DNA from 3 places in the Streptomyces sp. NPDC052042 genome. Region 2 is predicted to be linked to each of the others. Evidence: riboswitches for the same ligand, from Rfam matches in the RefSeq annotation. Region 2 holds a riboswitch; each other region holds the start of a gene.

Region 1 (10,252 bases), on a different contig from region 2:
CGGGTCAGAAGGCCGGGCGCTCCGGGTCCAGCACCGCGCGCCCCGCCGTCGGCGACGACGCCTCGGCGAAGTGCCGGCGCGGGATCCGGCCCGCCCGGTACGCCAGCCGCCCGCCCGCCACCGCATGCCGCATGGCGGCGGCCATCAGCTCGGGCTCCTGGGCCCGGGTCACGGCGGAGGCCAGCATCACCGCCCCGCACCCCAGCTCCATCGCCAGCGCCGCGTCCGAGGCCGTCCCGGCGCCCGCGTCGAGGATCACCGGTACCCGGGCCTGCTCCACGATCAGCTGGAAGTTGTGCGGATTGCGGATGCCGAGGCCGGAGCCGATGGGGGAGCCGAGCGGCATCACCGCCGCGCAGCCCACGTCCTGGAGACGGCGGGCCAGCACCGGGTCGTCGTTGGTGTACGGCAGCACGGTGAAACCGTCGTCCACCAGGGTCTCGGCGGCATCCAGCAGCTCGACCGGGTCGGGCAGCAGGGTCCGCTCGTCGGCGACCACCTCCAGCTTGATCCAGTCGGTGCCGAGCGCCTCACGGGCCAGCCGGGCGGTCAGCACGGCCTCGCCCGCGGTGAAGCAGCCCGCCGTGTTCGGCAGCACGCGGATGGAGAGCCGCCGCAGCACGGAGAGCACCGAGCCCTGCACGGTCGGGTCGAGGCGGCGCATCGCGACGGTGGTCAGCTCGGTGCCGGAGGCGACGAGGGAGCGCTCCAGCACATCCAGGCTGGGAGCCCCGCCGGTGCCCATGATCAGCCGGGAGCCGAACGTGGTGTCGCCGAGGGCGAAGAGGTCATCGGACACGGTCAGCCTCCCTGGACCGCGGTCAGGATCTCGACCCGGTCGCCGTCGTGGAGCGCGGTGGCGGGCCACTGCCCGCGCGGTACGACGCTCTCGTTGACGGCCGCCGCGACACCGGAGCCGGCGGAGGTCAGCCCGGCGACGACGGCCTCCAGGGTGGTGCCCGCGGCGAGGAGCCGGACCTCCCCGTTCACGGACACGGAGACGGCGGCGCGGGAGGGATCGGCGGAGGCATCGGGGGAGGAGACGGGGACGGACGCGGAACCGGGGGTGGGCGCGGGCTCGGTCATGCGGGCTGCTCCTGACGTACGGCGTCGGCGGCGGGCGAGAAGCGGTGCGGGCTGAAGGGGCGGGCCACCTCGGGCAGCTCGCCGTCGGCCAGCGACGCCGCCATGACATCGCCGGTGACGGGGGTGAGCAGGACGCCGTTGCGGTGGTGGCCGGTCGCGAGGTGGAGGCCGGGCAGCGCCGTGGGGCCCAGCAGCGGGGCGTTGTCGGGGGAACCGGGGCGCAGACCGGCCCGGGTCTCGACGAGCGGCAGCTCGGTGATGCCGGGCACCAGCTCGTGGGCGTCGCGCAGCAGCTCGTAGACGCCGCCCGCGGTGACGGTGGTGTCCCAGCCCATCTCCTCGCTGGTGGCGCCGACGACCAGTTCGCCGTTCTCGCGCGGTACGAGGTAGAGGTGGCCGCCCCGGACCAGGGCCCGGACCGTCCGGGAGAGGAAGGGCGCGTACGGGGCGGGCACGGTCAGCCGCAGCACTTGCCCCTTCACCGGCCGGACCGGCGGCGCGACCCCGGCCGGCAGGCCCGGCAGCCGGCCGCTGAGACTGCCCGCGGCGATCACCACCCGGCCGGCGACGAGCTTCGCGCCCCCGGCGAGCACGGCCCCGGCGGCCCGGTCGCGCACCACCGTCAGACGCTCCGCCCGGGCGCGGTGGAAGACCACCCCGGCCCGCTCGCACGCGGTGAGCAGCGCGGCGGCCAGCCGGCGCGGATCGATCTGGTGGTCGCCGTCGACCCGCAGCCCGCCGCGCACACCCGGCGCGAGCATCGGCTCCAGGCGACGGCACTCGCGTCCCGTCAGCCACTCCGACTCCAGACCCGAACGCCGCTGCAGGGCGTGCAGCTCCCGCAGATGGGCCCGGTCGTCGGAGTCCAGCGCGACGGCGAGCGTGCCGCAGGTGCGAAAGCCCGTGTCCAGGCCGCTCGCCTCCTCCAACTCCGCCACGAAGTCCGGATAGCGGGCGGCCGAGGCCAGGTTCAGCCCCAGCAACAGCTCCTCGCCGTAGTGGAGTTCGGTGACGGCGGCCAGCATCCCGGCCGCCACGCGGGCGGCCCCGCCGCCCGGTTCGGGGTCGACGACCGCGGTGCGCAGTCCGCGCTGCGCGGTCCGCCAGGCGGTGACCAGCCCGATGATCCCGCCCCCGATGACGAGGACGTCGGACCCGGCCGCCGGGGCGCCGGATCCGTTGCCGAGGACCTCGGACGGGTCCCCGTTCCGAGAAGAACGCATGGGCGTCCAGCCCCTCCCTTCGCCGGCATGACCCGGATCAGGTTCGTACGGTCGAAGGCCGCTCCAGCCTTCCTCTCAGCCCGCTGCGTCCGGGCTCCCGCGAGTGTCTTACCGTGGCCACCCTAAACCCCGTCCGCCGGACCCGGTAAGGGAGCAGCAGTCATGGCCCGTTCGCTCGACGGACTCGTCCTCTCGCCGGTCGCCGACCAGGCACCCGGCCAGGTCGGCACCCGCACCCGCTTCACGTACCACGAGGAGGAGGGGCGGATCTGGGCCGAGTACGCGGGCGGCGACGTGGTCCGCGGCCATCTCGTCGGCACCCGCGACGGCGATGTCCTGGACTTCCGGTACGTCCAGCTGGGGCAGGACGGAACGACGTCCTGCGGCCACTGCGTCTCCACCGTCGCCGACCTCCCGGACGGCCGGGTGAGGCTGGAGGAGCGGTGGGAATGGGAGTCGCAGGCGGGCAGCGGCACCAGCGCCGTGGAGGAACTCCCCCTGCCTTGACGTCCTGTCAGGTGCTTATGGTGTACAGGTGAGCGAGCAGCAGCAGTCGCAGCAGTCCAAGCGTCCGGAACGGCGCGTCGTCATCGCCGGCGCGGGCATGGCCGGCGTGCAGACGGCCGTGGCCCTGCGGGAGCAGGGCTTCACCGGTCCCGTCACGGTGATCGGCGCCGAGCCCCACCAGCCCTACGACCGGCCCCCACTCTCGAAGGCGGTGCTGCTCGGCGAGGCCGAGGGCTCCGCCTTCGACATCGACTTCGAGGCACTGGACATCGAGCTGAGGCTGGGCCTCGACGTCACCGGCCTGCGGGCCGCGGCGCACGAGCTCGACACCGCGTCCGGCCCCGTCCCCTACGACGTGCTGGTGATCGCCACCGGAGCGGAACCGGTCGTCCTGCCGGGCACCGAGGGCGTTCCCGGCGTCCATCTGCTGCGCACCCTCGACGACGCGGCCCGGCTGCGGCCCGTCCTCGACGAACGGCATGACGTCGTGGTCGTCGGCGCGGGCTGGATCGGCGCCGAGTTCGCCACCGCGGCCCGCGCCGCCGGCTGCACGGTCACCGTCCTGGAGGCCGCCGACCGGCCGCTGGCCGGCGCGCTGCCCGCCGAGGTCGCCGCCCCGATGGCGGCCTGGTACGCCGAGAGTGGCGCCGAACTCCTCACCGGCGCCCGGGTCGACCGGGTCGAACCGGGCCGGGTGGTCCTGGCGGACGGCCGTGAGATCCCGGCCGGGGCCGTCGTCGTCGGCATCGGCGCCCGCCCCGCCACCGGCTGGCTGGCCGGCTCCGGCATCGGTCTCGGCCCCGACGGATCGGTGACCGCCGACGCCGCGCTGTGCACCTCGCTGCCCGACGTGTACGCGGTCGGGGACTGCGCCTCGTTCCCCTCCGCCCGGTACGGCGAGCGCCTGCTCGTCCACCACTGGGACAACGCGCTCCAGGGCCCCCGGACCGTCGCGGCGGGCATCGTCGCGGCGGACGGGGACCGCCCGGCTCCGCCCGCCTACGACCCCGTCCCGTACTTCTGGTCCGAGCAGTTCGACCGGTTCGTGCAGTACGCGGGCCACCACGAGGGCGCCGACACCCTGCTGTGGCGCGGCGATCCCGCGGACCCCGCCTGGTCGGTGTGCTGGCTGCGCGACGGCGTCCTGGTCGCGGTCCTCGCCGTCGGCCGCCCCCGCGACCTGGCGCAGGGCCGCAGGCTCGTCGAGGCGGGCGCGCGGATCGACCCGGTGCGGGCCGCCGACCCCTCCGTACCCCTGAAGTCGACGACCCTCTGACGGCGTACCGGCACCGCCCGTACGGTCGGCCCGGCTACCGACTGTCGGTCCGGGATGGCACGCTTGTCCCGTGACCGAGATTGACACGAAAACCGATGCTCTCGTCCCCGCCTGGCTCCACCTCCCCGACATCGCCGAGAAGCTCGGCGTCGAGGTGACACGTGTGCGGCAGCTGGTCAAGGAGGGTCAGCTCATCGCCGTGCGCCGAGGTGAGAACCGGGCGCTCCAGGTGCCGGCCGCCTTCATCGCCGGCAACAAGGTGGTCAAGGGCCTCTCCGGCACCCTGACCCTGCTGCGGGACGACGGCTTCAACGACGAAGAGATGCTGGAGTGGCTCTTCACCCCCGATCCGACCCTGCCGGGCACCCCCGCCCAGGCGCTGAGCGAGAATCGCGGCACGGAGGTGAAGCGCCGCGCCCAGGCGCTCGCCGTCTGAACCGGTGACCGCCGGCCGGGTGCGGGTCCGACGGCCCGCACCCGGCCCCGCTCCGACCACCACCGCTCACGCTCTTTCGGGGGGAATCGCATCATGTCCACGCCTCGCGCACAGCTGTCCGACGCCCGGCTCTACCTGTGCACGGACGCCCGCAGGCGCCAAGGGGACCTCCCGGCCTTCCTCGACGCCGTTCTCGGCGCCGGGGTGGACATCGTCCAACTGCGCGACAAGGGCATGGAGGCCGCCGAGGAACTCGAACACCTCGCGGTCTTCGCCGACGCCTGCAAGCGCCACGGCAAGCTCCTCGCGGTGAACGACCGGGCCGACGTCGCGCACGCCATCGGCTCCGATGTGCTCCATCTCGGCCAGGGCGATCTGCCGGTCCCTGCGGCCCGCGCCGTCCTCGGCGACGACGTGCTGATCGGCCGCTCCACCCACGCCGAGTCCGAGGTCGACGCGGCCGCTGCCCAGCCCGGCGTGGACTACTTCTGCACCGGGCCCTGCTGGCCCACCCCGACCAAGCCCGGACGGCCCGCGCCGGGGCTGGACCTCGTGCGGTACGCCGCCTCGCTCGGCACCCGGCGGCCCTGGTTCGCCATCGGCGGGATCGACGCGGGCAATCTCGACGAGGTCCTGGACGCCGGGGCGCGCCGGGTGGTCGTCGTCCGGGCGATCACCGAGGCCGACGACCCCGCCGCGGCCACTGCCGAACTCGCCGGAAGGATCAGGGCCCGCGCCGGAGCCTGAGCGGGAGGTGTGCCCGCGTCCCGGCCCGGGGCGGACGGAGGTCCGGACCGCCCGTGAACCGGACTCGGTCCGGGGCCGCGCCGGGGCGCGATCCGGACCGCGCCGCCGTGCGATCGGTGGCACGTATCGAAGCGTGGGCCGGCCGGATGTCCGAAGGATGGACAAACAAACGCGCAATCCGGACATTTAGCGCTGGTCTGGTCCTGTGGTCCGCGCACTCTGGTTAACCTGCCCGTATGGCCCTTGGCACACCTACCACCAGGACGGATCACGCCCCCACGGTGCGTGAACTTCTCGCGACCGGCGAGCCTTCGTACTCCTTCGAGTTCTGGGCGCCCAAGACCGAGAAGGGCGAGCGGAACCTCTGGAACGCCCTGCGCCGCGTCGAGGCGGTGCGGCCGAGCTTTGTCTCCGTGACCTACGGCGCCGGCGGCTCCACCCGGGCGGGGACGGTCAAGGCCACGCAGGAGATCGCCGCCGACACCACCCTGACCCCGGTCGCGCACCTCACCGCCGTCAACCACTCCGTCGCCGAACTGCGCAACATGGTCGGGCAGTACGCCGACGCCGGGATCAGGAACATCCTGGCCGTGCGCGGCGACCCGCCGGGCGACCCGATGGGTGAATGGGTCGAGCACCCGCAGGGCGTCCGGTACGCGGCCGACCTCGTCCGGCTCATCAAGGAATCCGGCGATTTCTGTGTGGGGGTCGCGGCATTTCCCGAGAGGCATCCGCGCTCCACCGACTGGGACACCGACATCCGGCATTTCGTGGAAAAGTGCCGCGCCGGTGCCGATTATGCGATCACCCAGATGTTCTTCAATCCGGACGACTATGTGCGCATGCGTGACCGAGTGGTCGCCGCGGGTTGCGAAACTCCGATCATTCCCGAGGTCATGCCACTGACCAGCGTCAAGCAGCTCGAGCGGTTCGCCCAGCTCAGCAACGCCTCCGTCCCGTCGTCGCTGAGAGAGCGCATCCTCGAGGTCAAGGACGATCCCGCCGCTGTACGCTCCATTGGTATCGACTTCGCAACGCGGTTCTGCGCGAAGCTGCTTTCCGAAGGTGTGCCCGGACTGCACTTCATCACGCTCAACAACTCGACGGCGACGCTCGAAATCCACGAGAATCTCGGACTGCACAAGCAGTTGTGACCGGCCGTACCCGCCACGACCCCGGGCGGTGGCCGTAGGAGGGGGCGGGCATGGGCTGGACGGTCCTCTACATCGCGTTCGGAATCGTCGCGCTGTGGTTGCTCGGCGAGGTGCTCCTGCAGTACAAGGCGCGCCTTCGCTGGCGCCTGCTGGCCTTCACCGGCTTCCTCTGCGTGGTCGTCGGCGTGCTGCTGCCGTCCGTGCCGGTGATCGCCGCCGGTACGATCGCGTTCGCGGTCGGCCAGTCGTACGTCACGTTGTCCTTCCGGCGCGGCTTCTCCACCGGCTGGGCGCTGGGGGAGGGCCCCCGTGAGAGCCGTCGCCGCCGCGCCGGGAAGGGCCGGGGCGCCCGCAGGGCGGCACCCGCGCCCAAGGGGGCTGACGCGGACGCGGAGCAGAACGGGCAGGCCCCCGCGCAGGTACAGCCCGAGTCCCCGGCCACCGCCGTCTACGAGCCGGAGCCGCTGCCCGACGACACCGGCCAGTACGGCGTCTACTCCGACCACGCCCGGGCGGTGCGGGACGGCGGTCACGACGACCAGACGGGGATGCTGTCGCAGCCGGGGTACGCCGCGTACGACGGCGGCACCGGCCCCGCCGGGTACCCGGCGCCTGGCCAGGACCTCCTCACCGGCCATGATCCGTTCGCCACGAGCCATGACCCGTTCGCCACCGGCCATGGTCCGTTCCCGTCCGGACAGGACGCCCCGGGCGGCCGGGACTCCTTCGCCGCGTCGTACGACTACGGCACGGGCGGACAGCAGCAGTACGCCGCCTACTCCGACCCCTACGTCGGGGGTGGCACCTCGGGCGGCCACCCCCCGTACGACGGCTACGGCGACGGCTACGACGTCTTCGGCGGCCGACAGCAGTACGCCGCCGACCCTTACACCCAGCAGTACGCGGAGACTCCAGCGGGCGGAGTCTGGGTGCCGCAGCAGCGCGAGGGCGAGCAGTACCCGGCCATGCCCCCGGGACAGCCCGCGGGGCCCGCCCCGTACCCGAACGGCCATGAGGACGGCGACGGGTACGACGGGCGGTACCGCTGAGGGCCGTTTTGCCATCCGCGGCGGATCGGCGCGGGGCGTGGGGTGCGAGGCGGAGGGACAACCCGGATACCGGGTGCGCGCGGGGTTCCGACGACGCGGCGCGGCACTGCGGCCGACACCGGGCGCCCGCCGGGGAGCGCGGGAGCGCCCTCACCCAGGGGCGGGTGCCCTTCCCGCCGGCCCCGGTCCGGGCGGCTTTCGGGACACCGGGATCCGAAGCGGGTCACTGGGAACCGCGGAACGCGTCCCCCTCCACGATCAGCCCCGCGACCAGCGCCCCCGACATTCCGGCGTGGGCGAGCCCGCCACCGGGATGCGCCCAGCCGCCCGCGAGGTAGAGCCCCGGCAGGTCGGTGCGGTTGCCGGGACGCAGATATGCCCCCCCGGCCCCGGCCAGCGCGGGCCCGGGCACCGAACCGCCCTCGGCTCCCGTGTCCGCCGCCGTCTCGGCCGGGGTCCGCACCTCGGCGTGGAGCGTCCGCTCCCGCAGGCCCGGCACGACCGTTCCGGCAACCTCGATCAGGGTGTCGGCGAACCGCGTGCGGGTCGCCGTGCCCGTCCAGTCCACCGCCCCCTGCGGGGCGACCGTCGCCGTCAGCGTCACCGCCTCGTGCGCGTCGTCGGGGCGGGCCGTCGGGTCGTCCGGGCGCAGCACCGTCACCGTGGGCCGCTCGGCGACCCGGCCGGCGAACACCGCCTCCTGCTCCGCCGCGCCGTCCGCCGGATGCACCACGGTCCGGTGGACGGTGTCCGCGGGCCGGGCGCCGCGCAGCGACAGCATGACCAGGAACCGGCCCGGCACCACCGGCCGCCCCGCCATGTCCCCGTCCGGCCACGGCTCTTGGCCCGGCACCAGACCGGGACGGGGCCGGGCACCCAGCACGACGTGGTCGGCCTCCGCGGCCGAGCCGTCCGCGAACTCGACGCCCGCCGCCCGGCCGTCCTTCGCGATCACCCGGACGACCTCACGGCCCAGGACGAACTCCACCCTCCGGGCCAGGCACCGTTCGTACACCGCCTGCGCCAGGGCCCGGATCCCGCCCTCGACGTACCAGCTGCCGAAGGTCTCCTCCATGTACGGCAGCAGGGCGGCAGAGGCCGGCGCGCGACGCGGGTCCAGTCCGTACGACAGGGCGTAGCCGTCCAGCAGGGCGGCCAGCCGGGGGTCCGCCAGCTCCCACGCGCCGATCTCGGCCACCGTGCCCGCCTGCCGGGCGGGCCGCAGCAGCCGGCGCTGCCGGAGCGCCGGATACGGATCACGGCCGAGCAGCTGCGGATCGGCACCGAGCGGCTCCTCCAGGAGCGGGCGTCTCGACCGGTCCCAGGCGTCCCGCGCCCGGTCGAGGAACGCCCCCCAGACCGCACCCGCACCGCCGCCCAGCGCGGTGTCCAGGGCGGCGACGACCCCGGCCCGGGAGGCGTTCGGCAGCGAGACGGCCGTGCCGTCCGCGAAGACGTGACGGCTCGCCGGGTCGACCTGGCTCATCGCGACGCACCGCTCCAGCGGCTCCTTGCCCGTCTTCACGAACAGGTCGCGGTAGACCGCGGGCAGATGCAGCAGGGCGGGCCCGGTGTCGAAGGCGAAGCCGTCCCGGGTACAGCGGCCGACCGAGCCGCCGTAGGTCTGCGACCGCTCGTACACCGTCACCCGGTGGCCTGCCACCGCGAGCCGGGCCGCCGCCGCCATCGCGCCCATCCCGGCGCCGATCACCGCAATCCGTGCCATGCCAGCGACCTTAACCGCCGCCTTCGGCACCCCGTCCACGGGCCTCGCGACCGCCCGCGACGCTCAGGCCGGTGGCGCGGGCGAACCCGCCGCGGTGGCCAGGCGTCGCTGCTCGCGGCGCCGGGCCCTGTGGCGCAGGAACCGGCTGATGCGGGACGTCAGGAAGACCACGACCACCAGGCCGAGCAGCAGCAGCGTCGCGGCGATGATCGCGGCCGCCAGCGGATGGAACAGGGCGAAGACGATGATCCCCGCCACGCCCAGGTCCTCGGCCGCACTCACCGCGATATTGCTGAACGGCTCGGGGGAGGTGTTGACCGCCATCCTGGTGCCCGCCTTCACCAGATGGCTGACCAACGCCGTGGAACCGCCGATGGCACCGGCCGCGATTTCCGGCAGCGAGCCGCTCTCGCCCGCCAGCAGCGCCGCCACGACCGCCCCGGCGACCGGTCTGACGGCGGTCTGCAGCGCGTCCCAGGCCGTGTCCACGTACGGGATCTTGTCCGCGACCATCTCGCACAGGAACAGCACACCGGCCACGATCAGGACGTCCGTGCGCTGCAGCGCCGCGGGCACCTCGTCGGAGAAACCGGTCACGCCGAAGACGCCGAGCAGCAGGACCACCGCGTAGGCGTTGATCCCGCTCGCCCAGCCGCTCGTGAACACCAGGGGAAGTACGGACACGGACGCGATGGTAACCAGACGGATCCCGGTCCCGGGCGGGGTTCCGCGCAGGACGTGAGTATCCGTACCTAGACGGTGAGATGAGTAGGTGTGCGGATGGGTTCCCTCCCGCGCGGACGGAAGAGTGGAACGCGGACAGGGGAGCGGCGCACGGCACCGCCGGCACGGGGCGGCGGAACGGGCGCGGCACTCCTTCCGGACCAAGGGGGGTACGGGGGAGCACGACGGAGAGCCGGCGGGCCACGGGGGAGAACGCGGCCAGGGGGACGGCTTTCCGGCAACGAGGAGGACGCCGGTCCGGTACGGACCCGGGAGACCGGGCCCACCGGGCCGGCGTCCTTCGCGCACCGGCCCGGTGACGGCG
Region 2 (10,252 bases):
CTGGTAGGAAGATCGAAAACCAGCCATGCTGTTAGCCCAGCTGAGCTAAGCCCAGGACGAAACCACCCACCCCGGGGATACGGCCGATATGGTGGCGTTCCACTGCCGCCACCTGGGAATTTACTGACCGTCACCACCGTGACCAGTGGTTTGCACGGTGTTCAGGCCCTCGGACCCCAGCCATGCGGCGGCCTGTGGGGGAGGCCCCCACAGGCGGGCTGACTGCCCGTCACCATGCCTGGGGGTGACCGTTGACCACGGCATCGAGCACTGTTTCCCCGACGCTGATCGGCTCGGTACAGCGAGCGCTGAGGCTGCTGGAGGCGGTGAGCGCGCATCGCGACGGGGCGCCCGCGAAGCAGCTGGCCAGGGAGGCGGGGCTTCCGCTCCCCACGGCGTACCACCTGCTGCGCACCTTGGCACACGAAGGCTATCTGCGTCGCGAGAACGGGGTGTTCCGTTTCGGGGCCGCCGCCGAGCGTCTGGTTACGGAGCGTGCACCGCAGCAGCGTCGCAGCAGGATGGCGGATTCGCTGAGCCGCTGGCGCGACACCATCGGCGCACCAGTGTACTGCGCCGTCTACCGCGAGGGCGAGATCGAACTCGTCGCGGTCGCCGACGACCCCGCCATGCCCGCCGTGCGCGAGTGGTCGTCCTTCCGGGAGACCGGGCACGCCCACGCGCTCGGCCAGTGTCTGCTGAGCCGGCTGGACGAGAAGGCGCGTGAGGACCATCTGGACCGTTATCCGGTACGGCCGCTGACCTGTTATTCGGTGAAGGACCGCGAGACGTTCCTTGAGCGGTTGAGGTCGCTGGAACGAATGGAACCTGTCGTCGAACGGCAGGAGTACGTCCTGGGAACGGTCTGCGCGGCCATTCCGATCACCGCCGGCTTCACCGCCGCCGCGATGGCGATTTCGGTACCCCTGGAACAAGAGCATCGATTGCTCCCCGCAGTCGAACAACTACGTGGCGAAGTGTCTAGCCTCTTGCGTTCATTCGTGTTCTCTATCAGTATCTGAAAAATCACTCCTTGTGATCTGCTATCGCGTGCACCACGATGGCGTCAATAGGGCCATGGGGGATCATTCCTGGCCAGATTCATCTACTGCGGGGTTGAACGATGCGCGAGTCGGTTCAAGCAGAGGTCATGATGAGCTTCCTCGTCTCCGAGGAGCTCTCTTTCCGGATCCCGGTGGAACTCCGGTACGAAGTGTGTGATCCGTATGCGGTTCGGATGACCTTCCATCTGCCCGGTGACGCTCCGGTCACCTGGGCGTTCGGCCGTGAGTTGCTGCTCGACGGTCTCAACAGCCCCAGTGGCGACGGCGATGTGCATATCGGACCCACGGATCCCGAAGGGCTTTCCGATGTGCACATTCGGCTCCAGGTGGGCGCCGACCGCGCCCTCTTCCGGGCCGGTTCGGCGCCGCTCGTGGCTTTTCTCGACCGGACCGACAAACTCGTTCCGCTCGGGCAGGAGCGCACGCTGGGTGACTTCGAGGGAAGTTTGGAGGAGGCCCTGGGCAGGATCCTCGCCGAGGAGCAGAACGCCGGTTGAGGGGCGCGGTGCCCCCCGGCCGGCGTCCGCCGGTCGAACATGACACTCGCCGAACGGGTGAATCACTCTCCGTAGTGGGGTGTTCTCCGTCGGCCGGCCGGTCTCCGCTCCGAGGCTCTCACGGCTTCGCCCTGCGGCGGCGGCCCCTTCCGGTCCGTACGGGTGCTGGAGCTCCGGCTTCCGCGCCGAGCCCTGTGCGGTCCGCGGAGACGACCAGCGCGGCGAGCACCGTCGTCACCGGCACGGAGGCGACCAGTCCGATCGAACCGACCAGCGTTCGTACGATCTCCTCCGCCACCAGCTCACTGTTGGCCACCGTCCCCATGCTGCTCCGGGCGATCGAGAACAGCAGCAGCAGGGGAAGCGCCGCCCCGGCGTAGGCGAGCACCAGCGTGTTGACGACCGAGGCGATGTGATCGCGCCCGATCCTGATTCCTGCCCGGTACAGCTGCCGCACGCCCATTGTCGGGTTGGCCTGGTGCAGTTCCCAGACGGCCGACGTCTGGGTGACCGTCACATCGTCGAGTACCCCGAGCGAACCGATGATGACGCCGGCCAGCAGCAGGCCGCTCATGTCGATGTCCGGATACAGGCCGTGGATGAGGCCGGTGCTGTCGTCGGTGTTTCCGGTCAGGCTCGCCCAGCCGATGAAGAGCGATCCGAGCAGCCCGATCAGCAGGAGCGAGATCAAGGTGCCGAGCACCGCGACCGAGGTGCGGGCGGTGAGCCCGTGGCACGCGTAGAGCGCTATCAGCATGATCGCACTGGCCCCGACCACCGCGACGACCAGCGGATTCGAGCCCTGGAGTATGGCCGGGAGGATGAACAGGGTCAGTACGGCGAACGACACCGCGAGCGCGATCAGGGCCGTCACCCCGCGCATCCGGCCCACCGCGACCACGACCAGCGCGAAGATCCCGGCCAGAAGTGCCATCGGGAACTTCCGATTCACATCGGTCACCGAGTACTGCAGATCCCGGGGTGCGTCCGGGGCGTAGGCCACGACCACGCCCTGCCCCTCGCGCAACTGGCGCGGCGCGTCGGGCTGCACGACTTCAACGAATCTCCGCCCCTTGTCCTGACCGGTCGTCACCTCGATGGTGGCCTTCTCACACCGCCCGGAACGGCCCGCCGTCGGCGGAGTGGCCTCGCCGCCGGTCGGCAGCTGGGCGACGTTCACCTCCTCGCAGTTCACCTTGTCGATTCTCACCACCCTGCCTTGCTGGGTCTGCTGGTCGAAGCCGACACCGGTCCGTTCGTGCGGTGGCGCACTGCCCGGCCAGAGCGCCAGGAGTCCGACGACGACGGCGGCGGCGAACGGGATCAGTACGGCGGCGATGACCTTCCGCAGATGCCTGGAGACGGGCGCGGCGGGGCCGTGGCTGTGCGTATGGCCGTGTGAAGGGCCCTGGTGATGGCTCGGAGGTTCGGAAACGCTGGGGAGGGACGTCACAGGGCGATCATCGCAAGGAAGCAAGGGGGCCCTCTGTTCATTCTGCTGGACAGGGCGCTAGCGTGGAGGAACCTTTGCACACGCGGGAGCTCGGAGCACCGGGCTGAGAGGGCGCTGATCTCCGTACGTCCGTACGGGAAGGGCTGCGCCGACCGCCGAACCTGTTACCGGGTAATGCCGGCGTAGGGAGTAGGTCTCATGACCACATCGGACGCACGCACGCCTGCCTCCAGCCAGAGCGACGAGGCCGGGAAGTCCATCGGCTGGCACAAGGGATACGTCCAGGGCTCGCGCCCCGACATCCGTGTGCCGGTCCGTCAGGTGCACCTCACCAACGGCAAGGACGTGACGCTGTACGACACGTCGGGGCCATACACCGATCCCGCCGTCGAGACCGACGTCCGCCGCGGACTCGCGCCGCTGCGGGAGAACTGGATCACCACGCGCGGCGACACCGAGGAATACCCGGGCCGCCCCGTCCGCCCCGAGGACGACGGGCTCAGGCACACCTCGCCGCGAATGGGGTCTCCCCTGGTCGAGCGGAGCCGAGAGCTTGGGGAAGGGCTGCGCAATCTCGACGCGGTCTTCCCCGGCCGCCCCCGGCTGCCGCGCCGCAGCCGGGACGGGCGGCCGGTGACCCAGCTCGCGTACGCCCGGCGGGGCGAGATCACCCCGGAGATGGAGTACGTGGCGATCCGGGAGAACGTGGACCCGGAGGTGGTTCGCGAGGAGATCGCCGCGGGCCGCGCCGTACTGCCGGCCAACGTCAACCACCCCGAGACCGAGCCGATGATCATCGGGAAGCGGTTTCTGGTGAAGGTCAATGCGAACATCGGCAACTCCGCGGTGACGTCCTCCATCGAGGAGGAGGTGGAGAAGATGACGTGGGCGACGCGCTGGGGCGCCGACACGGTCATGGACCTTTCCACCGGCCGCAACATTCACACCACCCGTGAGTGGGTACTGCGGAACTCCCCGGTGCCGATCGGCACCGTGCCCCTCTACCAGGCCCTTGAGAAGGTCGACGGCAAGGCCGAGGAGCTGACCTGGGAGATCTACAAGGACACCGTTATCGAACAGGCCGAGCAGGGCGTCGACTACATGACGGTGCACGCCGGCGTACGCCTGGCGCATGTTCCGCTGACCGCCCGTCGCAAGACCGGCATCGTCTCGCGCGGTGGCTCGATCATGGCGGCCTGGTGCCTCGCGCACCACGAGGAGTCGTTCCTCTACGAGAACTTCGAGGAACTCAGCGAACTCCTCGCCTCCTACGACGTGACGTACTCGCTCGGCGACGGGCTGCGCCCCGGCTCCATCGCGGACGCCAACGACGAGGCGCAGTTCGCCGAACTGCACACGCTCGGTGAGCTGAACACGATCGCCAAGCGGTACGGCGTCCAGACCATGATCGAGGGGCCGGGCCATGTCCCGATGCACAAGATCAAGGAGAACATCGACCTCCAGCAGGAGGTCTGCGAGGAGGCGCCCTTCTACACGCTCGGCCCGCTGACCACCGATGTCGCCCCGGCGTACGACCACATCACCTCGGGCATCGGCGCGGCGATGATCGCCTGGTGGGGCACGGCGATGCTCTGCTACGTGACGCCCAAGGAGCACCTCGGGCTGCCGAACCGGGACGATGTGAAGACCGGCGTGATCACGTACAAGATCGCGGCCCACGCGGCGGATCTCGCCAAGGGGCATCCGGGGGCGCAGGACTGGGACGACGCGCTCTCCGACGCCCGGTTCGAGTTCCGCTGGGAGGACCAGTTCAATCTGGCGCTCGACCCGGTCACGGCACGGGAGTACCACGACGAGACGCTGCCGGCCGAGCCGGCGAAGACGGCGCACTTCTGCTCGATGTGCGGCCCGAAGTTCTGCTCGATGAAGATCAGTAGGAACATCACAGAGCAGTTCGGCGGTGACGCGGAGGCCACGCCGGAGGAGATCGAGGCCGGGATGCTGGCGAAGTCCAAGGAGTTCGCGGCCTCGGGTAACCGGATCTACCTGCCGCTGGCCGACTGATATGGATGCGGCGCCGTCTGGAAGCTCTCGCTTCGAGACGGCGCTTCGCCGTTCGGCCTGCCTCGGTCGCCCCGGTGTGATCGGTCCCGACCAGGGGGGCGGCCCGGGAGTGATCCGGATGACACCCTCGTGGCCGACCTTCTCACCGGCCGGACGGGGGCGCCGCCGGAGTGAAAAACCGGCTGATCGCGAGCGTCCCTTCTCCGTAGCATCCCCACATGAGCGACAGAGCGATGGAAATGGCGGCAACGGCGGGGGCGGGGGAGGAAGGGGGTCGTCCACCGTGCTGGCGCGGACGCGGGATCGCCTTCGTCCCCGTCGAGGTCGATGACGCCGAACTGCTGCAGGAGTGGCGATCCGATCCGTCGACCACCCATGAGATGGGGGTCTGGCCGCGTTCGCTCGCCTCGTTGCGCGAGCTCATCGAGCGCGATGGGGAGGACCATGACCGCGACGACTTCCTCGTCGTATTGGCCGACGGCAGCCCCGTGGGCCGCGCGGCCCTCACCGACCAGGACTTCGCCGACGGCACCGCCGATGTCGAGGTGCTGATCTCCTCGCCGTACCGCGGTCGCGGACATGGCACGGACGTCCTGGACACGCTGACGGACCTGGCGTTCGGGGAGCTTCCGCTGTACCGCCTGCGGGCCGCCGCCCACACGGACAATGCGGCCGCGCTCGCCGTCCTGCGCACGTCGGGGTTCACCCAGGAGGGGGTGAGCCGCTCGGCATGCCTGCATCGCGGGCGGCGGCACGACCTCGCGGTGTTCTCGCTGCTCCGCCCCGAGTGGGAGGGGCAGGGGCGGCCGAGGTCCTGGGACGTGTGACTCGGCGCGGGCGCGTGCGGCGCCCGTCACCGGGACCGGGGGAGGGGAGGGCCCGGCCTCCTGGTCATGCCTCTTCCCGCTCGGGGCCGGAAAAGTCGGATCCGGAGAAGTCGGGGCCGGTGAAGTCGGGGCTGGTGAAGGTCGGGCGGGGGCCGGCGGCCGGGCCCTCGTCCGGGCCGGAGAAGTCGGGGCGGCTGTAGCCGACCTTCGGGATGCGGTTCGGCGAGCGCTGCGGTGTGCGCGAGGCGGACGCGGCCCCGGGGTCGTCGAGGGCGTCGCGCAGGAACGGCAGGATGCCGCGTTCCAGCAGCGCGTGGCGCCATGCCTCCCGGGCGCGCGCCACGTCCTCCGGGAGCTCGATCTCGTCGCGTATGGCGTTCTCCGACGCGGAGCCGTTGCGCAGTGCGGTGATCAGCAGCCCGACGGCGGCGACCAGGATGGCGGCGGCCATGACCACAGCGAAGAACCAGCCGGCGGTGACCATGGTCGAGGCGAAGGCGGGCGGCGGACTGAGCAGCTTCAGCAGATAGCCGACCAGCAGGAATATGAACGCGGCGGTGCCAGCAAGCACGGGCGCGAGGACCGTGACGACCGCTCCCGCGCCGGCGCCCGAACCGATGTCGCGGTCCGCGGCGGATCCCGGGCCCGGATGGTCTTCGTCGGCCGCGCCGCGCAGTTCCTCGCGGACCCTCACGTAGTGGTCGTACTCGGTGGCGGCCGTCGCGGTGATCATTTCTGTGGCGGCCAGCGCCATGGTGCGCAGCTGCACGGCGTTGAGCCGTTCGCCGACCGCGGCCAGGTCCGGTCGCCGATGGGCATGGCGCAGTGCGTCGTCGAGGATCCGCTCGTACTCGGGGCGGTCCTCGGTCAGCAGATGCGGAGCGCTGTTCATGGGCATCCCCCGATGCTCCGTCGGGCCCGCTCGCCCGCTCGCCCGTTGGTGCCGGGCAGTCGGGCGGAACGGAGGAGAGCCTGCTACGGATACGCCGATGGTAGAGCGCCCTCGGCACGGGGTGACAGGGGCTTTCCGGAAAAGGGCCCGGTGCTCGGCGTGGTCAGGTCGTGGATGCGTTTTCCCGGAAAACCGTCAGTCATGCAGGGGGAGTTGGACGACCAGCAGCTTTCCGGCCATGGTCACTCCGCCGTCCATGGCGATGGCGAGCCCGTCGGCGTACACGTGCGGGCCTTCGACCTCGGGGCCCGAACTGTCCTCTCCGTCCTCCGACCCCACCTCGCCGAGGAGATAGGGGATGGGGCTGTGACCATGGACGATGCGCTGTCCGCCGTAGGCGGCCATGAGCTCCCGCACGGCCTGCGGTCCCGCCTCGTCACGGAAGGCGAAGCGCTTGGTGAACTTGCGGAAGAGGTCCCAGCACTCGTCGGCGTCATTGCGCGTGAGAATGGCGTGCACGGTGTCGTTGACGTCCTCGATGGTGGTGCCGTAGTCGAGGTACGCCGTCGTGTCGGAGTGCATCAGCAGATGCCCGTCCTCCTCGACGATCGCGTCGAGGCGGGACATCCACTGGATGTGGACGTCCTGGAGCCGCTCCATGTCGCTCTTCTGGCCGCCGTTGAGCAGCCAGGCGGCCTGGAACGTGGCGGTGCCGGCGCCCGAGTTCACCGGCGTGTCGCCGAACCGTTTGGCGCCGATGAGCAGCAGTTCGTGATTGCCCATCAGCGCCTTGCAGTACCCGCCCGCGGCGGCGGCCTCGGCGGACAGGCGCATCACGAGGTCGATGACGCCGATGCCGTCCGGGCCGCGGTCGGTGAAGTCACCGAGGAACCAGAGGCGGGTGTTGCCCGCGGCCCACCGGCCGTCGGAGTCGATGAGGCCCTGTTCGGCGAGGGCGGCGAGCAGTTCGTCCAGATAGCCGTGGACGTCGCCGACGACGTAGAGCGGCCCGAGCTCCGGATCGCGGGCCGGCCGGGGTTCGGGCACGGCCCTGACCTGGACGGTGTCCCCGCGGTTGATGACCGGGAGGTCGCGTTCGGTGGGGGTGTACCCCTCGGGCAGCGCGTCCGCGGGCAGGGCGTTGCCCGGATGCGGAGACGCGGGCGGTACCGGGGTCTGCGCGTAGGGCGGCACGCGGAAGTCGCGCAACGTCGCAGTCCGCACCACGGGTTCCTGACCGGCCCCCTGTGTCATCGACCCCTCCACCACCGTCGCGCCGCCGTACACCTGACGGGCCTGCTGGTCGGGGCGGTCCGCGGTGTCGTGCGCCCATCATAGGAATGCGAATCGTGCTGTGTGACGCACCAGGGGTGGTGAATCCTGAAGCATGTCAGGCTCACGGGCCGTTTGGTCCGAATTCGTCTGTTGAATCCCTGGCGGGGAAGCTGCCTGTTCAGTCCCTGGCGGGAGAGCGAGGCGCGCTGACCGTGGTGCGGGGCGGACGGCGTTGCGACGACGTCCGAACGATGAGTTCCGTCGGTATGACCTGTTCCACCGGGCCGCCGTGATCCACGCCCTCGATGGCGTCGATCAGGAGCTGGACGACGGCCGTGCCGATTCTGCGCGGTTTGAGCGAGAGGGTGGTGATGGGCGGTTCGGTCGTCGCGTACACGGTGGACTCGCTGCAGCAGACCAGCAGCAGATCCTCGGGGACGCGCAGCCCGTATCTACGGGCGGCCGCCAGGAGGTCGGTGCCGTTGGGGTCGAAGAGCCCGTAGACGGCGTCGGGGCGGTCGGGGCGGGCCAGCAGTCGGTCCGCGGCGACCGCGCCCGCGCACGGATCGTGGGCGGGGTAGGACTCGTACACCGGGTCCTGGCCCACGCGCTCGCACCAGCTGAGGTACGCGGAGGTGGACAGGCGGGTGTACGTGTCGGTGGTGGTGCCGGTGAGCAGGCCGATGCGGCGTGCCCCGGCGGAGGCGAGGTGGTCGAGCAGGTCGAGCACGGCGGCCCCGTGGTCGTTGTCGACCCAGGCGGTGACCGGGAGGCTGCCGGCGGGCCGGCCGTCCGACACGACGGGCAGCCCCTGCCGCACGAGCTCCGTGACGACCGGGTCCTGGTCGGAGGGGTCGATCACGACGGTGCCGTCGAGGGCGACGTTCGACCAGACGTCGTGGCGTGAGGTGGCGGGCAGGATGACGAGGGCGTAGCCGCGGGCCAGCGCCGCCGACGTGGCCGCTCTGGCCATTTCGGCGAAGTAGGCGAACTCGGTGAAGGTGAAGGGCTCGTCCCCGTACGTCGTCACGGTCAGGCCGATGAGGCCGGACTTGCCGGTGCGGAGGGTACGGGCCGCGGCCGACGGGCGGTAGCCCAGGCGCTCGGCGACCTCGCGGACATGGCGGCGGGTGGCGTCCGGGAGTCTTCCCTTGCCGTTGAGCGCGTCGGAGACGGTCGTGATGGAGACGCCGGCGGCGGCGGCCACGTCCCGGATTCCCGCTCGTCCCTGCCGGCTGCCGCGCCGGGGCGTCTCCGCCCGGCTCACCTGGTGCTTCCCTGCTGCTGTCATGGCGAGCCGATAGTAGGGGGCGCGCGAGAGGTCGGCCCGGACGCATATTCACACGTTGACAGGCACGATTCTGCATGGTCGCAGAGGGCTAATGGCCTTGTAAGGCCAGGTCATTGGACGGATGAGCCTTTGCGTATGCTGCACTGAACCCGATGGGTCCACTCAATGGTCGTTGTCTCCAAGCGGTCTCATCTCACCTCTTCGAGGGATGCGCGCCACGGCGTGAGCCACCGGCGCGCGTCAACCTCGCACGCGCCCCCCAATCCCGGTCGCTCCGGACGATCCCCTCTTGGCCGCTCCGGACGCCCCATTTCCGGTCGTACCGGACGACGGGGGAGCACGGGCCATTCGCAGCGGCGCCCAATCCTCATAAGGTGAGCAGTATTGATGTGTACAGACGGTCGAGGAGGATCTGCGGTGAGCGAGACGAGCCCCAAGCTGCGCGCCGAGCTGGACGGCGTTCCCGCCTATGTGCCGGGCAAACCGGCGGCGGCCGGCGGACCGGTCGCCTTCAAACTGTCTTCCAATGAGAACCCCTACCCCCCGCTGCCCGGGGTGATGGAGTCCGCTCTGGCGGCGGCCGCGACCTTCAACCGCTACCCGGACATGGCCTGCACCGGACTGATGAACGAGCTGGCCGACCGTTTCGGGGTGCCCGTCTCGCATCTTGCGACCGGGACCGGATCGGTCGGCGTGGCGCAGCAGTTGCTGCAGGCGACGTCGGGGCCGGGCGACGAGGTGATCTACGCCTGGCGCTCCTTCGAGGCTTACCCGATCATCACGCAGGTCAGCGGCGCGACTTCGGTGAAGGTGCCGCTGACCGACGGTGAGGCGCATGACCTCGACGCGATGGCGGAGGCGATCACCGAGCGCACCCGGCTGATCTTCGTCTGCAACCCGAACAATCCGACCGGCACCGTGGTGCGCC
Region 3 (10,252 bases), on a different contig from region 2:
GCAGGCCTGACCCCCGTCACGGCTGATGACGGCGGGGGCCGGTGCCACGAGCACCGCCCCCGCCGTTCACCCGTAGATCTTTCAGACTTCGAGAGAGAAATACAGACTCATGGCGAACTACACCGCCGCTGACGTCAAGAAGCTCCGCGAGCTGACCGGCGCCGGCATGATGGACTGCAAGAAGGCGCTCGACGAGGCCGACGGCAACGTCGACAAGGCCATCGAGGCGCTCCGTATCAAGGGTCAGAAGGGCGTCGCCAAGCGCGAGGGCCGTTCCGCCGAGAACGGTGCCGTCGTCTCCCTCATCTCCGAGGAGAAGACCTCCGGCGTGCTGCTGGAGCTGAAGTGCGAGACGGACTTCGTCGCCAAGGGCGAGAAGTTCCAGACCGTCGCCAACACGCTGGCCGCGCACGTCGCCGCGACCTCCCCGGCCGACCTGGCCGCGCTGCTCGCCTCCGATATTGAGGCCGGCAAGACCGTCCAGGCGTACGTCGACGAGGCCAACGCCAACCTCGGCGAGAAGATCGTCCTGGACCGCTTCGCGCAGTTCACCGACGGTTACGTGGCCGCGTACATGCACCGCACCATGCCCGACCTCCCGCCGCAGGTCGGCGTGCTCGTCGAGCTGGACAAGGGTTCCGCCTCCGACGAGGCCGCCGCGCAGGCCGCCAAGGACGTCGCGCAGCACATCGCCGCCTTCGCCCCGACCTACCTCAGCCGTGAGGACATCCCGGCCGAGACGGTCGAGAACGAGCGCCGCGTCGCCGAGGCCACCGCGCGTGAGGAGGGCAAGCCCGAGGCCGCCCTCCCGAAGATCGTCGAGGGGCGGGTGAACGGCTTCTTCAAGGAGGTCGTCGTCCTGGAGCAGGCATTCGCCAAGGACAACAAGAAGACGGTCCAGAAGGTTCTGGACGAGGCTGGTGTCACCCTGAAGCGCTTCTCGCGCATCAAGGTCGGCATCTGAGTCCGTCCGCGAACACCGGTGGGCCCCGCACGGGGTCCGGTGCAGTCGTCGGCCGCACCCGCGCCGTACGACCGCAGATCTGACGAGGAGGCCATTGCCGCTGAGGGACACCAGACCCACCGGCAATGGCCTTCTTGGTATGTGCACGAGGAGAATTTCCATGAACAAGGGCGCGGACGCCGTCCAAGGCGGCCACAAGCGTGATGACGGGAAGATGCCTGGGCGCTTCATGCTGAAGCTGTCCGGAGAGGCGTTCGCCGGCGGCGGTGGGCTGGGGGTCGACCCCGACGTCGTCCACGCCATCGCCCGGGAAATCGCGGCGGTCGTCCGTGACGGCGCACAGATCGCGGTCGTGATCGGCGGGGGGAACTTCTTCCGCGGCGCCGAACTCCAGCAGCGCGGCATGGACCGGGCCCGGTCCGACTACATGGGCATGCTCGGCACGGTCATGAACTGTCTGGCCCTCCAGGACTTCCTGGAGAAGGAAGGCATCGACTCCCGTGTCCAGACCGCCATCACCATGGGGCAGGTCGCGGAGCCGTACATCCCGCTGCGCGCCGTGCGGCACCTGGAGAAGGGCCGCGTCGTCATCTTCGGCGCGGGCATGGGCATGCCGTACTTCTCCACCGACACCACGGCCGCCCAGCGGGCCCTGGAGATCGACGCTCAGGCCCTGCTCATGGGCAAGAACGGAGTGGACGGGGTCTACGACTCCGACCCGAGGACCAACCCCGACGCGGTGAAGTTCGACGCGCTCGAATACGGCGAGGTGCTCGCCCGCGATCTCAAGGTCGCCGACGCCACCGCCATCACGCTCTGCCGTGACAACGATCTGCCGATCCTCGTCTTCGAGCTGACGGCCGCGGGCAATATCGCCCGCGCGGTCAAGGGTGAGAAGATCGGCACGCTCGTGAGTGACCAGGGCACTCGGGCCTGAGAGCCGGGGAACCATCCGGGGAGCCGCGGGCGGGGTCCGGGACCTGCGGGCAATCCCAGGCACGGCCCCTCCGAAGGATGGACAACGGCCTGCCGGTCGGACACCGTGCAGGTGAGGACGCGACGCAGATCCGCGGGCCCGAGCACGCCGGGCCCTCCCAAGACACGCAGGAGCACGTGGTGATCGAAGAAACCCTCCTCGAGGCCGAGGAGAAGATGGAGAAGGCCGTCGTCGTCGCGAAAGAGGACTTCGCCGCGATCCGTACCGGCCGTGCCCACCCGGCGATGTTCAACAAGATCGTCGCCGACTACTACGGCGCACTGACCCCGATCAACCAGCTCGCCTCGTTCTCGGTTCCCGAGCCCCGCATGGCCGTGGTGACCCCGTTCGACAAGAGTGCGCTGCGCAACATCGAGCAGGCCATCCGTGACTCCGACCTCGGAGTCAATCCGAGCAACGACGGCAACATCATCCGGGTGACCTTCCCGGAGCTCACCGAGGAGCGCCGCCGCGACTACATCAAGGTCGCGCGAACCAAGGCCGAGGACTCCCGCATCTCCATCCGCGCCGTGCGCCGCAAGGCCAAGGAAGCGCTTGACAAGCTGGTCAAGGACAAGGAGACCGGCGAGGACGAGGTGCGTCGCGCCGAGAAGGAGCTCGACGACACCACCGCGAAGTACGTCGCACAGGTCGACGAGCTGCTCAAGCACAAGGAAGCCGAGCTGCTCGAAATCTGATGAACGACTCTTCCTGGGGCGCTGCGCCGGGAGCCGGTCAGTGGGCTGCGCCCGAGATGCGGGCTGCCGCCCCGGCGGGTCCCGCCTACGATGTGCATGACGCCCAGCAGACCCGGCCCATGCCCGTCGTGGCGGACACCTCGTACGCGGGCGACGCTCCGTACGCAGGTGGAGACGCCGACGACCGTGATGACCGGGAGCAGGGGGGCGTACGCCTGAGCGGCGGCCCCCTGTTCCGCGACGAGAAGCCGCAGGAGCCCATGCCCACCGCGCCACCGCCCCCGCAGAAGAAACGTGCGGGCCGTGACCTGCGAGCCGCCATAGGGGTCGGGGTGGGGCTCGGCGCCGTCATCGTCGCCTCCCTCTTCGTCGTCAAGGCCGTCTTCGTCGGGGTGATCGTCGTCGCGGTCGTCGTGGGCCTGTGGGAGCTCACCTCCCGGCTGTCGGAGCGCAAGGGCATCAAGGCACCGCTTCCGCCGCTGGCGGTGGGCGGCGCGGCGATGGTGGTGGCCGGATACGTCAAGGGCGCCGAGGGCGCCTGGGTGGCCGTGGCGCTGACCGCCCTCGCGGTGCTCGTCTGGCGAATGACCCAGCCGCCGGAGGATTACCTCAAGGACGTCACGGCCGGTGTGTTCGCCGCGTTCTACGTGCCGTTCCTCGCCACCTTCGTCGCCATGCTCCTGGCCGCGGACGACGGGCCGCAGCGGGTGCTCACCTTCCTGCTGCTGACCGTGGTCAGCGACACGGGGGCGTACGCCGTCGGCTGGCGCTTCGGGAAGCACAAGCTCGCGCCGCGCATCAGCCCCGGGAAGACCCGCGAGGGCCTCTTCGGGGCCGTCGCCTTCGCGATGGTCGCGGGCGCCCTGTGCATGCAGTTCCTGATCGACGGGGGTTCCTGGTGGCAGGGGCTGCTGCTGGGGCTCGCGGTCGCCGTCAGCGCCACCCTCGGCGACCTGGGCGAGTCGATGATCAAGCGTGACCTCGGCATCAAGGACATGGGCACGCTGCTGCCGGGGCACGGCGGGATCATGGACCGGCTGGACTCGCTGCTGCCGACCGCTCCGGTGGTCTGGCTGCTGTTGGTGCTGTTCGTCGGCTCCGGCTGAGCCCGGGGCCGGTCCGACCGGTTCCGACCAGGGCGTTCTCCGGCAAGGGCCCGCTGTCCACAGGGCGGCGGGCCCTCGCCGTTCCGTCTGCGACACTGGACGGACCATGCCTAAGCCCGGAGAACTCACTTTCGTCGCGCCCCGCGGAGCCAAGAAGCCGCCGCGGCACCTCGCCGACCTCACGCCCGCCGAGCGCAAGGAGGCGGTCGCCGCCATCGGCGAGAAGCCGTTCCGCGCCCAGCAGCTCTCGCAGCACTACTTCTCGCGGTACGCGCTCGACCCGGCCGAGTGGACCAACATCCCGTCCGGCTCGCGGGACAGGCTCGCCGAGGCGATGTTCCCCGAGCTGATGTCCGTGGTCCGCCACATCAGCTGCGATGACGACACCACCCGCAAGACGCTGTGGAAGCTGCACGACGGGACCCTCGTCGAGTCCGTCCTGATGCGCTACCCCGAGCGGGTGACGATGTGCATCTCGTCCCAGGCCGGATGCGGGATGAACTGCCCGTTCTGCGCCACCGGACAGGCGGGCCTCGACCGCAACCTGTCGACCGCGGAGATCGTCCACCAGATCGTGGACGGCATGCGGGCGTTGCGCGACGGCGAGGTTCCCGGCGGTCCGGCACGGCTCTCCAACATCGTCTTCATGGGTATGGGCGAGCCGCTGGCCAACTACAACCGCGTGGTCGGCGCGATCCGACGGCTGACCGATCCGGAGCCGGACGGGCTGGGGCTTTCGCAGCGCGGGATCACCGTCTCCACGGTGGGCCTGGTGCCCGCGATGCTGCGCTTCGCCGACGAGGGCTTCAAGTGCCGCCTCGCCGTCTCGCTGCACGCACCGGACGACGAACTGCGCGACACCCTCGTTCCGGTGAACACCCGGTGGAAGGTGCGCGAGGTGCTGGACGCCGCGTGGGAGTACGCGGAGAAGTCCGGCCGCCGGGTCTCCATCGAGTACGCCCTGATCCGGGACATCAACGACCAGGCATGGCGCGGCGATCTGCTCGGTCGGCTGCTCAAGGGCAAGCGGGTGCACGTCAACCTCATCCCGTTGAACCCGACGCCCGGCTCCAAGTGGACCGCCTCCCGGCCCGAGGACGAGAAGGCGTTCGTCGAGGCCATCGCGGCACACGGGGTGCCGGTGACCGTACGGGACACCCGAGGCCAGGAGATCGACGGAGCCTGCGGGCAGCTCGCGGCGGCCGAGCGCTGAGACCGAGCGGCACGGAGTGCGGGCGCCGGGGCGGACCGGCGCCCGGCAGGCAGCCGGGCCGGACCGCACCGCCCGGATCCCGGGCCGACGGGCGCTCGTGTGTGCCGGGGCCGGTGCCGACCGGCTCCCGGGGCCGACCGGGCGAAGCGAGCACGGATACCGGGGCCGGCCGGGTGTTCCGGGCCGGTGCACGCCCGAGCGCCGAGGCCCCGGCGGGCCGGTCGGACGGCCCGTGTAACCTGGTCCGGAAATCAACTTCATATTCCGACAGGGGAGCGCCACAGCGCTGAGAGTGCGGCACCGGGAGACCGGTCGTCCGCAGACCCTCTGAACCTCGCCCGGGTCATTCCGGGTAGGAAGTTCGGTCACCAACTCATGCTGTAGCGCCCTGCCCGCTTTCCGCGGGTGGGGCCGCGTCTCTTCCTGGCCAAAACCCAGGAGGAATCCACCATGACCACCACGCGCAGGACCATGGGCACCGTGCGTCTCGCGGCCACGGCCGTCGCCGCGTCGCTCGGCGTCACGGCCCTGGCCGGGTGCGGGAGTTCCGACACGTCGTCCTCCGGCTCCGGTGGCGCCAAGGGCCCGGGCCCGAAGACCGTGACGCTCGTCAGCCACGACTCCTTCAACGCCTCCGACGCCGTGCTCAAGCAGTTCACCGAAGAGACCGGCTACACCGTCAAGGTCCTGAAGAGCGGAGACGCGGGTGTCGCGCTCAACCAGGAGATCCTGACCAAGGGCTCACCGCGCGGGGACGTGTTCTTCGGCGTCGACAACACCCTGCTCTCCCGCGCCCTCGACAGCGGCCTCTTCACGCCGTACGAGGCGAAGGGCATCGACCGGGTCGCGGCCGCCACCCGGCTGGACGCCGAGCACCGTGTCACGCCCGTCGACACCGGCGACGTCTGCGTCAACTACGACAAGAAGTACTTCGCCGACAAGAAGCTCGCCCCGCCGCGGACCTTCGACGACCTGGCGAAGCCCGCGTACAGGAACCTCCTGGTCATCGAGAACGCGGCGACCTCGTCGCCGGGTCTCGGCTTCCTCCTCGGCACCGTCGCCGCCTATGGGGAGAAGGGCTACCAGGACTACTGGAAGAAGCTGAAGGACAACGGCGTCAAGGTCGTCGACGGCTGGGAGCAGGCGTACAACGAGGAGTTCTCCGGCTCCGCGGGAGGCAAGAAGGCCAAGGCCGACCGGCCCCTCGCCGTCTCGTACGCATCCAGCCCGCCGGTCGAGGTGCTCTACGCGAAGCCGCAGCCGACCGAGGCCCCGACCGGGGTCGCCACCGGCACCTGCTTCCGGCAGATCGAGTTCGCGGGTCTGCTGAACGGAGCGAAGAACGAGGCGGGCGGCAAGGCGCTGCTGGACTTCCTGATCAGCAAGCGCTTCCAGGAGGACATGCCGCTCAACATGTTCGTGAACCCGGTCGTCGCGGACGCGGAACTCCCGGAGCTGTTCACGAAGTTCGGCGCGACCGTCCAGGAGCCGAAGACCGTCGCCCCCGACCTGATCGCCAAGAACCGTGAGCAGTGGGTCCAGTCGTGGTCCTCGCTCGTCGTGAAGTAGCCGCGTCCGCCGCACACGGAACGGGCGCGGAGGGCAAGGGCGCGGACGGCACGGGTCGGCGCCCGCGCACCGGGCGCGCGGACGCTGTGCTTGCGGCGGCCAGGCGCGCGGGCGCGGCGCGGCTGGGCCTGATGGCCCTGCCCGTCGCGTTCTTCGCGGTGTTCTTCGCCCATCCCGTCGCCGCGATCGTCGGCCGGGGACTGAAGGCGGACGGCGTCTGGCAGTTCGGCCGGATCGGAGAAGTGCTGGCCCGGCCGGAGATCCGGGAGGTCCTCTGGTTCACCACCTGGCAGGCGCTGGCCTCGACCGCGCTGACACTGCTGATCGCGCTGCCCGGCGCCTATGTCTTCGCCCGCCTCGACTTCCCCGGGAAGAACCTGCTGAGGGCGGTCGTCACCGTGCCGTTCGTCCTGCCGACCGTCGTCGTCGGAACGGCGTTCCTGGCGCTGGTGGGGCGTGGCGGGCTCCTCGACGAACTGTGGGGCGTGCGCCTCGACACCACCGTGTGGGCGATCCTGCTCGCCCACGTCTTCTTCAACTACGCGGTGGTCGTGCGGACCGTCGGCGGGCTGTGGGCGCAACTCGACCCGCGGCAGGAGGAAGCCGCCCGGGTGCTGGGCGCCGGACGCTTCGCGGCCTGGCGGCGGGTCACACTGCCGGCCCTCGCGCCCGCCGTGGCCGCCGCCGCGCTGATGGTCTTCCTCTTCACCTTCACCTCCTTCGGCGTCGTCCAGATCCTCGGCGGTCCGGGGTTCGCCACGCTGGAGGTGGAGATCTACCGGCAGACCGCCCAGCTCCTCGCCCTGCCGACGGCCGCCGTGCTGACCCTGGTGCAGTTCGCCGCGGTGGGCGCGATCCTCGCCGTGCACGCCTGGACGGTGCGGCGCAGGGAGACCGCGCTGCGGCTGGTCGATCCGGCACAGACCGCGCGCAGGCCGCGCGGGGCGGGGCAGCGGGCGCTGCTGGGCGCGGTGCTGCTGACCGTGCTGTTGCTGATCCTGCTGCCCCTCGCGGTGCTGGTGGAACGCTCGTTGGCCACCCCCGGCGGCCACGGCCTCGGCTACTACCGAACCCTCGGGTCCGTGGACGCGGGCGGCGGTACCTTCCTGGTCGCACCGCTCGAAGCGATCGGGAACTCCGTGGCGTACGCGCTGGTCGCGACCGTGATCGCGCTGGTCGTCGGCGGGCTGGCCGCCGCCGCGCTGACCCGGCGCGCGGGTCGGCTCGTGCGCGGTCTCGACGCGCTGCTGATGCTGCCGCTCGGCGTGTCCGCCGTCACCGTCGGCTTCGGCTTCCTGATCACCCTGGACAAGCCGCCGCTGGACCTGCGCACGTCGTGGATCCTGGTGCCGCTCGCCCAGGCGCTGGTCGGCGTGCCCTTCGTCGTACGGACCATGCTGCCGGTCCTGCGAGCGGTGGACGGACGGCTCCGGGAGGCGGCCGCGGTGCTCGGGGCGTCGCCGCTGCGGGCCTGGCGGGAGGTCGATCTCCCCATGGTGCGGCGGGCGTTGCTGGTCGCGGCCGGTTTCGCGTTCGCCGTGTCGCTCGGCGAGTTCGGCGCGACGGTGTTCATCGCACGGCCCGACCGGCCGACGCTGCCGGTCGCGGTGGCCCGGCTGCTGGGCCGGGCCGGGGAGCTCAACTACGGCCAGGCGATGGCCCTCAGCACCATTCTGATGGCGGTGTGCGCGGTCTCGCTGCTGCTGCTCGAACGTATCCGCACGGACCGGGCCGGGGAGTTCTGACGATGCTGACACTGGACTCGGCCACGGTTCGCTTCGGCGACCGGACCGCGCTGGACCGGGTGGACCTGGAGGTCGACGAGCACGAGATCGTCTGCGTGCTGGGGCCGAGCGGCAGCGGCAAGTCGACCCTGCTGCGGGTCGTCGCCGGGCTGCAGCCGACCGACGGCGGCCGGGTGCTGCTGGAGGGGGCGGACCAGACGGGGGTGCCGGTGCACCGGCGCGGGCTCGGCCTGATGTTCCAGGACCACCAGCTCTTCCCCCACCGGGACGTCGGGGCCAACGTCGCGTTCGGGCTGCGGATGCACGGGGTGGCCCGGCGCGACCAGGAGCGCAGGGTCGGCGAACTCCTCGACCTGGTGGGCCTGCCCGGCGCCCAGCGACGGGCCGTCACCGCGCTCTCCGGCGGCGAGCAGCAGCGGGTCGCCCTCGCGCGGGCGCTCGCCCCGCGCCCCAAGCTGCTGATGCTCGACGAACCGCTCGGTCAGCTCGACCGGGGTCTGCGTGAGCGCCTCGTCGTCGAACTGCGCACGCTCTTCGGCCGGTTGGGTACGACGGTGCTGGCCGTCACGCACGACCAGGGCGAGGCGTTCGCGCTGGCCGACCGGGTGGTGGTGATGCGGGACGGGCGGATCGCCCAGGCGGGTACGCCGCTGGAGGTGTGGCAGCGGCCCGCCTCCGCGTTCGTCGCCCGGTTCCTCGGTTTCGACAACGTGGTGGCGGCGAGGGTGACCGGCACGGTCGCCGACACGGCGTGGGGCGCGGTCCCGGTGCCCGAGGGGGCGCCACAGGGGGAGCGCACCGTGCTGGTGCGTCCGGCCGGTGTGCGGATCGGCCCCCCGGACGAGGGACTGCGCTGCACGGTCGGGACGCGCACGTTCCGGGGCGACCGCGTCGCCGTACGGCTGGCCCCGGAGCGCGGTCCGGCGCTGGAGGCGGAGTGCGCGCTGCGGGACGTGCCCGGGGAGGGCGCTGCGGTCGGTGTCCGTTTCGACGCGGTGGAGTGCGTGGTGCTGCCCGCGGAACGGTGACGGGACTCCGGCGGGGGCGGCGGCAGGGCCGGACCGGGGCGGCATGCGCGGTGCTGCCCGCCGGGCGGTGAGCGGCCCGCGCGCCCGCGGCGCCCGCCACCCGCGGGGCCGGGGCCGTCGCGCATGGCGGGCGTGCCCGCGTCCGACGGACGCAGGCGCCGTGGTCAGACCGTCAGCGGCAGCGCGGCCAGCTCGGCGACCAGCCAGGTCAGCGGGGCGAACACCGCCAGCAGGACGGCGGCGCGCAGCGCCGTGGCGTACCGCAGCGCCGAGACCGGGGCCCCCAGCCGCACCAGTGCCCGTGACGTCCGGGCACGGTCCTGCCTCGCCTCCAGGGCCGAGGTCAGCAGCGTGGCCGCGGTGCAGCCGAGGACGAGCACCGAGCCCAGCACGGTGAGCGGGCCGAGGGGACGCGGACCCGTGCCGTGCAGCGCGTACGCGGCGACCACCGCGGAGAGCACCGCGCACACCACCCCCAGCGGACCGCCGATCCGGCGCGCCTCGTCCATGAGCACCCGCCCGGCCAACAGTCGTACGGCGCCGGGCCGCACCGACTGGAGCAGCCGGCCGCAGTGGTACGCCAGACCGGGCCCGGCCATAGCCAGGCCGACCGCCGTCAGCGCCCATCCCGCCAGCACCCCGGCCGGGGTGTCGTCGAGCCGGCCGGGGAGCGGGATCAGCCGGTGTCCGTCACCGCGGCTCATGTACGCCTCGACCGCGAGACCCACCGAGGTCAGGGCCACCCCCCACGGCAGTCCGGACGGGGGCGCCGCCGGAACGGGGTGGTCCTCCTCCGGGCCGTCCGCGGGGCCGTCATCCGGCAACGGGACCGCGACGGGCCTGCCGCGCAAGGCCAGCCCGCTCGCCACCGCCGCGGACACCGGGACCAGGGACAGCAGCACCAGCGCGGCGGCAAGCGGCAGCGGGGCCCGCGCGTCGAGCAGCCCGGCCGC

What was found. A riboswitch is a leader RNA that binds a small molecule or an ion and turns the genes downstream of it on or off. The one in region 2 is predicted to bind thiamine pyrophosphate.
Region 1: another riboswitch for thiamine pyrophosphate. It lies ahead of thiO (glycine oxidase ThiO); the one in region 2 lies ahead of thiC (phosphomethylpyrimidine synthase ThiC).
Region 3: another riboswitch for thiamine pyrophosphate. It lies ahead of ACIHCL_RS09160 (thiamine ABC transporter substrate binding subunit); the one in region 2 lies ahead of thiC (phosphomethylpyrimidine synthase ThiC).

The regions. Positions count from the first base shown of each region.
Region 1 covers NZ_JBIUBU010000001.1:335,903-346,154, reverse strand. Annotated here, with positions in the region: gene ACIHCL_RS01515 (thiazole synthase) at 5-799, opposite strand; gene thiS (sulfur carrier protein ThiS) at 802-1,086, opposite strand; gene thiO (glycine oxidase ThiO) at 1,083-2,309, opposite strand; TPP riboswitch at 2,307-2,420, opposite strand; gene ACIHCL_RS01500 (hypothetical protein) at 2,472-2,816, shown strand; gene ACIHCL_RS01495 (NAD(P)/FAD-dependent oxidoreductase) at 2,914-4,092, shown strand; gene ACIHCL_RS01490 (Rv2175c family DNA-binding protein) at 4,163-4,528, shown strand; gene thiE (thiamine phosphate synthase) at 4,622-5,275, shown strand; gene metF (methylenetetrahydrofolate reductase [NAD(P)H]) at 5,512-6,429, shown strand; gene ACIHCL_RS01475 (hypothetical protein) at 6,480-7,478, shown strand; gene ACIHCL_RS01470 (phytoene desaturase family protein) at 7,702-9,204, opposite strand; gene ACIHCL_RS01465 (DUF4126 domain-containing protein) at 9,268-9,888, opposite strand.
Region 2 covers NZ_JBIUBU010000010.1:16,361-26,612, forward strand. Annotated here, with positions in the region: gene ACIHCL_RS18125 (DUF5326 family protein) at 1-7, shown strand, start outside; gene ACIHCL_RS18130 (IclR family transcriptional regulator) at 252-1,022, shown strand; gene ACIHCL_RS18135 (SsgA family sporulation/cell division regulator) at 1,124-1,561, shown strand; gene ACIHCL_RS18140 (YibE/F family protein) at 1,680-3,014, opposite strand; TPP riboswitch at 3,087-3,220, shown strand; gene thiC (phosphomethylpyrimidine synthase ThiC) at 3,213-5,039, shown strand; gene ACIHCL_RS18150 (GNAT family N-acetyltransferase) at 5,258-5,866, shown strand; gene ACIHCL_RS18155 (hypothetical protein) at 5,931-6,764, opposite strand; gene ACIHCL_RS18160 (metallophosphoesterase) at 6,954-8,012, opposite strand; gene ACIHCL_RS18165 (LacI family DNA-binding transcriptional regulator) at 8,212-9,324, opposite strand; gene hisC (histidinol-phosphate transaminase) at 9,742-10,252, shown strand, end outside.
Region 3 covers NZ_JBIUBU010000003.1:396,125-406,376, forward strand. Annotated here, with positions in the region: gene rpsB (30S ribosomal protein S2) at 1-10, shown strand, start outside; gene tsf (translation elongation factor Ts) at 110-964, shown strand; gene pyrH (UMP kinase) at 1,125-1,901, shown strand; gene frr (ribosome recycling factor) at 2,081-2,638, shown strand; gene ACIHCL_RS09150 (phosphatidate cytidylyltransferase) at 2,638-3,744, shown strand; gene rlmN (23S rRNA (adenine(2503)-C(2))-methyltransferase RlmN) at 3,851-4,957, shown strand; TPP riboswitch at 5,217-5,334, shown strand; gene ACIHCL_RS09160 (thiamine ABC transporter substrate binding subunit) at 5,408-6,526, shown strand; gene ACIHCL_RS09165 (ABC transporter permease) at 6,658-8,271, shown strand; gene ACIHCL_RS09170 (ABC transporter ATP-binding protein) at 8,274-9,299, shown strand; gene ACIHCL_RS09175 (hypothetical protein) at 9,464-10,252, opposite strand, start outside.